Regions from separate parts of the Micromonospora sp. 067-2 genome, predicted to be linked through region 1. Evidence: riboswitches for the same ligand, from Rfam matches in the RefSeq annotation. Region 1 holds a riboswitch; the other holds the start of a gene.
What was found. A riboswitch is a leader RNA that binds a small molecule or an ion and turns the genes downstream of it on or off. The one in region 1 is predicted to bind S-adenosylmethionine.

Region 1 (3,310 bases):
GCTGCTGCCGCTGATCATCCTGGTCGCCTTCCAGTTCAACTCCGGCGGCGACGACGACAACGGCAACAACGAGTTCGCCAGCCTGGTCGACCTGGCCACCTCCGGCGGGCTCAACTTCACCCTGTTCTCCATCTTCGTGTCGGCGTCGTTCCTGCTGGTGGTGGTGGTCGCGCTGTTCTGCGGCGACACGGTGGCCAGCGAGGCGAGCTGGGGCAGCCTGCGGTACCTGCTGGCGATCCCGGTGCCCCGGGCCCGGCTGCTCACCGTGAAGCTGGTCGTCGCGCTCACGTACTCGGCACTGGCCCTGCTGCTGTTGGCCGGCACCGCCCTGGTCGCCGGCACCCTGCGGTACGGCTGGTCGCCGCTGCGCAGCACGGTCGCCGCCGAGCTGGAGCCGGGCGAGGGGCTGCTCCGCCTGCTGGCGGTGCTCGGTTACCTGGCGGTCGTACTCCTGGTGGTGGCCGGCCTGGCGTTCCTGCTGTCGGTCACCACGGACGCCGCGCTGGGCGCGGTCGGTGGTGCTGTTCTGCTCTGGATCCTGTCCAGCATCCTGGACCAGATCACCGCCCTCGGTGCGCTGCGTGACTTCCTGCCCACCCACTTCAGCACCGCCTGGCTGGGCCTGCTGTCCACCCCCGTGCAGACCGACGACGTGGTGCGCGGCTGCATCTCGGCGGTCAGCTACGCCACGATCTTCTGGGGGCTGGCCTTCTGGCGCTTCACCCGCAAGGACATCACGTCGTGACCGGCTCTCGGGCGGGCTGACCGTCGTCGGCGCCGCGCTCGGCGCCGGGGTGGGGAGGCCCGCGTCGGCACCGACGCGGCATCGGATGATGCTCGCCCGTGGGGGCCGTCACCGCCGTTGCTGCCGTCACCGTCGTCGGTTTTCGTCATCGCTCCGACAGTGCTCCTGGCCGCCTTCGGAGCTGAATCGTTCGGGACATCACCCGCCTGGGTTCGCAACTCCGTCTGGCGGTCCGCTGAGCCGGTCGCGGCGCTCGACCTCCCGAAGGTCGGTGAGGTCCTGCTTCTCTGAATCTTGGACCTCACGCCGGACCTGCCGGCCGCTCTCTTCTCCCTTGGCTGGGGCGGCGCCGAGGCGGGTGGGGTCGGCCGACGACTGCCCGGACATTCGCCGATCGGAGGCCGGCATCCGCCCCGGACCTGCTTCAGGTGCTCGCTGTGCCGGCTCCGGACAAACCCTCGGCGTACGACGTAGGCGCCTCCACGGCGCCGTGGAGGCTCTCTGCCATCAGGTCGAGCTCGGCCGGCGGCGTTGATCCGCACACCGAACTGTCCGACCGGCTCGGCGAGAGCGGTGTCGGCGACAAGCAGGACATCGACCAGGCTCGCCGGCCTTCCGAGGGCCCGGGCCTTCTCATCCGAACCCTGGTCGGGCTCGACCAACACGACGCCGACCGCGTGGTCCTGAGCCTTGGTCGATCAGAACAACGCCGTCTCGGCGAGCGAGGTGGCCGTAGCGCGTCGGCAGCCCCTGCGGGCTGTGGCGATGCCGCAAACGATTCAGCTCTGTAGCGTGCGAATGGCCAGTGCTGGCCGCCGGCATCCTGGCCGCCATCCCGATGATCGGCGCGACCCGCAGTTGGCGTACGCCATGATCGTGGCCGCCGTCATCGGTCGCGGTGGTCCACCCGGGCGCGGTGGCCACAACGCCCGGGGTTGCCTAGACTCGACGGCACAACTGCATACCTCATCCAGAGGGGCTGAGGGATACGGCCCGACGACGCCCCGGCAACCACCCCGCGCGCTCACCGCTGAGCGACCCGCGGGGCAGGTGCCAATTCCGTCCCCGCCGCACCGTGCGATGCGGGGAAAGATGAGAGGACCCCTCGACATGACGTCGACGCTCGCCGCCCCCGGTATCGCCACCTCCGCCAGTCCCGCCCGCGCGCTGGTCTGTCGCGCCTGTTCGGCCCGCTACCCGCTCGCCGCCCAGCACGCCTGTTACGAGTGTTTCGGCCCCCTCGAGGTCGACTACGACGCCGCCGCTCTGGCCGCCGTCACCCGCGAGCAGATCGAGGCCGGCCCGAACAACATCTGGCGGTACGCCGCGTTGCTGCCCGCCGGCCAGGACCCGTCCACCCGGGTGACCCTCGACCCGGGGCTCACCCCGCTGGTGGCGGCCCCGCACCTCGCCGCCGAGCTGGGCATCACCGCGCCGCTCTGGGTCAAGGACGACAGCGCCAACCCGACCCACTCGTTCAAGGACCGGGTGGTCTCGGTGGCGCTCACCGCCGCGCGGGCGCTCGGCTTCAGTCGGTTCGCCTGCGCGTCGACCGGCAACCTGGCCAACTCGGTCGCCGCGCACGCCGCCCGCGCCGGCGTGCCCTCGGTGGTCTTCATCCCCAGTGACCTGGAGCAGGGCAAGGTCATCACCACCGCCGTCTACGGCGGCGAACTGGTCGCCATCGACGGCTCGTACGACGACGTCAACCGGCTCTGCGGCGAGCTGGTGGAGACCGACGAGTTCGAGGACACGGCGTTCGTCAACGTGAACGTCCGGCCGTACTACGCGGAGGGCTCGAAGACCCTCGGCTACGAGGTGGCCGAGCAGCTCGGCTGGCGGATCCCGGCCCAGGTGGTCATTCCGATGGCCAGCGGCGAGCTGCTCACCAAGATTGACAAGGCGTTCTCCGAGCTGGTCGAGATCGGTCTGGTCGAGGCCCCGAAGGGTGGCTGGAAGGTCTTCGGCGCCCAGTCGGCCGGCTGCAACCCGATCGCCACGGCCCTGCACGCCGAGACCGACACGATCACCCCGGTCAAGCCCACCGGCATCGCCAAGTCGCTCAACATCGGCGACCCGGCCGCCGGCCTCTACGCGCTGGAGGCGGTCCGACGCACCGACGGGTGGATGGAGTACGCCGACGACGACGAGATCCGCGCCGGCATCCGGCAGTTGGCCCGTACCACAGGCGTCTTCGCCGAGACCGCCGGTGGGGTGACCGTGGCGGTGCTGCGCAAGCTGGTCGAATCCGGTCGTCTCGACTCGGCGGCCGAGACCGTCGTGTTCAACACCGGCGAAGGCCTGAAGACCATCGACGCGGTGGCCGGCCAGGTCGGCCCGACCCACCACATCAAGCCCTCGCTGCGCGCCGCCCGCGACGCCGGGCTCCTCGGCTGAAGCGCCCCACCAGCCACGATGGACCCGACCGGGTGGGGGAGCGGGGATCGCCCGGACGGGGGATCGGGCCGATCCGCCGGGTAACTGGCTTTTCGCTGTGAGTGTGGAAAACCCGCCGGTATGGACTTGACGACAGGAACCGGACGGCGCAAGATGCTCCGTGCGGGA
Region 2 (3,310 bases), on a different contig from region 1:
TGACCGCCGCGTCCCGTCGCGGCGCTTGCTGCCGAGGCCCGTCTTGAGTTCGAGCAGCAAACCGGCGGCGATCAGGTCGGCGTCGGCATTCATCAGCGATGACCCGGCGAAGGTCGGCCCGAGGGCCCAAGCGCCATGCCGCGCCGACAGGGACGGCAGGAGGCTCCGCTCGGCGAAGGCGCGCAATGCCTGGAGCTCGTTGAGGGCCGCGGGTGGGGCGAGCTCGAGTAGCTTCTCGGCGGTGATGGACCTTGGGACCAGGGCCATCAACGGGGATCCAGGTGTGGGACCGACCCGGTACAGGTCGGTGAGGAGAGCCAGCGCCCAGCAGGCCCGGGCAACGAGTTGATGATCGGCTTCGCTGCCTGCGGCCGGTCCGGTGAACCGGAAGGCCCCCACGCTGTCGCCGCTTTCGGAGTAATTCAGCGTGCGCGCCAGTTCGTGGACCGCGTGCCGTAGTGGGGGAGTGCGCGCGCCGAGCAGTGCCAAGCGCAGGTCCGGCCTGGGATGCACCATGAAGCGCACCATCCAGTCGAAGGCCGAGCCGATGGTGCCAGGGTTCGCCTGACTCCCCGGCACGACAAGGGAGCGCATGGATTTCCGATACCGTGCCTGCAGGTCCTGCCAGCGGCCGAACCGCTCCTGAATGAACAACCTCGCTGGCGAGGCTCTGTTGCTCAACGCCACGGTCAGCGCCGGCCAACCACTGATGATGGTCATGCTTCGACCACCAGGCGCCGACGTCGCTGCCCGCCACCGTCCATCATGGCCGGATGCTATCGAATGCCGCGGCAATTGAGCTGCCCGTCATCACCGGACCGTCGATGGACGATGACCAGCGCGGCCGCTGTTGGCGATTCGGGTACCTATCAGCAGCCGGCTGGACTGGCGGTCAACGCGCGGTGGACAGGAATTCGGTCTGGGCCTGCCGGAGGCTGCTGAGGTCGTTGGGCACGGGCATGACGCCGTAGCGGTCGAAAGCGTCGACGCTTGCTCCAAGCGAGGGCGGCGACTGCCGCTGCCACTCGGCCAGCGGCAGGCTCGAAGCAATCACGCGTAGTGGCTCGGCGAGCCGGGCGAACTCCACCTGCTGCCACTCGCGCAGCTCGTTACAACGCCGTGCGGAGGCCACCAGCGAGGCAGCGACCTCGATGGTCGTGGCCGTCTGCCGCTGGGCCACGTCGCCGTTCATGAGCGAGTGCCGGCCCAGCGGCAGTGCGGCGCAGTGGCCGTACCGTTCGCCGACCACCTGCGAGACGTGTCGGCAGGTCTCGCAGGCCAGCCACGACCACCGGGTTTGGGTGGTCACCGTGTCCCGGACGCACAACACACACAGGTCGAGGTCACCGGGAATGTCCTGGCGCTGCCACTGCTGCTCCCACTCCGGCGTACGGGGCTGGCAGCGGCACCGCTGCTTGCGCCGGGCACCGTCGCGGAGGTGCCCGCAGGTCAGGCAGACCGCGAAAGCAGTCAGGTCCAGTTCTTCGAATGGCACGGTGAACTCGCTCTCCGGTGCCCGAGGCACCCGCTCTTGCCGTACCGCAGCTTGCGGTCGGCCTGGTCTTCCCCCGGAGGCACCGTGCGCGGGTGGCGCGGTTGCCGGGTCAGCAAGCCGGGAGGCTTGACGCTGACCACTCTTGACGCCCAGGAAGCATAGAGATCACCGATGTCGGGAGCAACTCCGGGCAACACGCGGAAAGACCTGAGCAAACGGCGCGGCGGGGCGGTGGCGGAACTATCAGTCGGCGCCGAGTCGGAGCCGGGCAAGCAGGTCGGCGACTTCCTGGGTCAGCTCATGGTCTGGGCCGTAGACGACGCAAAGGTCGTCGTGCAGCGGTTGCAGCTCGTCCGCGGCCTCGGCGGCCTTGTCTTCGGAGATCAGCAGTATGCCGATGTTGCGGCGCAGGTCGAGAGCCGTGGGGGAGACATCGCCGGAGGCGGCGCGTACGTGCGTCAGCACCTGCCGGAACTGGCGCAGGGCTGTGGTGGCCTGGCCGAGTTCCGCCCGGCAGTGGGCTGCCTGCCGGAGGCATTCCAACGCGTCCTCGCTGGTGGGGCCGGCGGTGCGGGCGTACGCGGCGGCGAGGGCGTCGAACTCCGGCAGCGCGCGCCGGAAGTCCCCGCCGATGATGAGAATGGCGGCTCGCCGTGAACGCAGTCCCAGCACGCGGGGACTTTCAGCGCCGAGCGCCGCGCTGGCGGGGCCGATCACGCCCTCGAGCACTTCGGCGGCTTGGGCGAAGCGCTCGTCGTCCAGCAGCTCATCGGATTGCGAGACGGCAGCCTTGATCGCGTCTCGAACCCCGGTCTGGAGAATCGCCGCCGGATCGGCGGCCGACGTCTCACTGCGCGGCGCCGGGACCACGGGGGCGGGCGCGGGCCGGCGACGGGGGGCGTTGGGTCGGCGGTACACCAGCGTCGGGTCGGGCATCGCGCTGCTCGCGTGCTCGGAGGCGGGCGGTGCCGATCCAGGTAGCGGTAGGAAGGGCAGCAGGCGCTCGTAGACGTCGTAGGCGTCCGTCGGCCGGTCCTCGGGGGCCTTGGCCAGCAGATCGAGGACCAACTCCTCGATCGCTGCGGGCACGTCGTGGCGGAGCGTCCGTAGAGGTGGTGGCGGCTCGGTGACGTGCTGGTGCCATAGTTCGAAGTCGCTGCCGCCAGCGAAGACCCGCTGCCCGGCGAGGAGTTCGTGCAGGACGCAGCCCAGGGCGTACAGGTCGCTCTGCGGCGTGATCTGTGCGTTCTGGATCTGCTCGGGCGGCATGTAGTGGTGGGTGCCGAGGGCGCTGCCGGTTGCGGTGAGGCGGGTGACGTCGGTGCGCAGGATGGCGGCGATGCCGAAGTCGAGGAGCTTGATCGCCCCATCCGCGGTGACCAGGACGTTGTCGGGTTTGAGGTCGCGGTGCACGACGGGGATGGCGTGGGCGTGGGAGAGGACGGTGCAGATCTGCGCGGCGATAGCGGCTGCCCAGGTAACCGGCAGCGGGTGCTGTGGGTCGATGAAGGCCCGCAGGGCGGTGCCGCGAACGAACTCCATCACCAGGTAGAGCCGGTCGTATGAGCGGTCGAGGACCGCGTCGTACACCTGGGGCACGCCGTGGTGTTGGATGCGTGCGGTGACGCGGGCCTCCCGGCGGAATCGCTTGGCGAACTCTTCCGCCTGCTGCGGGGTTTGCACGGCCTCGACGCGGATGAGTTTGATGGCGACCTCACGGTCGAGGACGCTGTCGTAGCCGCGCCAGACGTGCCCCATGCCGCCGGAGCCGATCTCCTCGACCCGCTCGTATCGACCGGCGATCGGCTCTGTCCG

Region 2: linked by a shared signal. The riboswitch ahead of ACLJN9_RS19430 (hypothetical protein) and the one ahead of thrC (threonine synthase) in region 1 are both predicted to bind S-adenosylmethionine.

The regions. Positions count from the first base shown of each region.
Region 1 covers NZ_JAJPWB010000012.1:236,960-240,269, reverse strand. Annotated here, with positions in the region: gene ACLJN9_RS27625 (ABC transporter permease) at 1-745, shown strand, start outside; SAM riboswitch class I at 1,709-1,844, shown strand; gene thrC (threonine synthase) at 1,856-3,142, shown strand.
Region 2 covers NZ_JAJPWB010000007.1:422,079-425,388, reverse strand. Annotated here, with positions in the region: gene ACLJN9_RS19435 (hypothetical protein) at 1-720, opposite strand, end outside; gene ACLJN9_RS19430 (hypothetical protein) at 893-1,495, opposite strand; SAM riboswitch class IV at 1,523-1,643, opposite strand; gene ACLJN9_RS19425 (protein kinase domain-containing protein) at 1,739-3,310, opposite strand, start outside.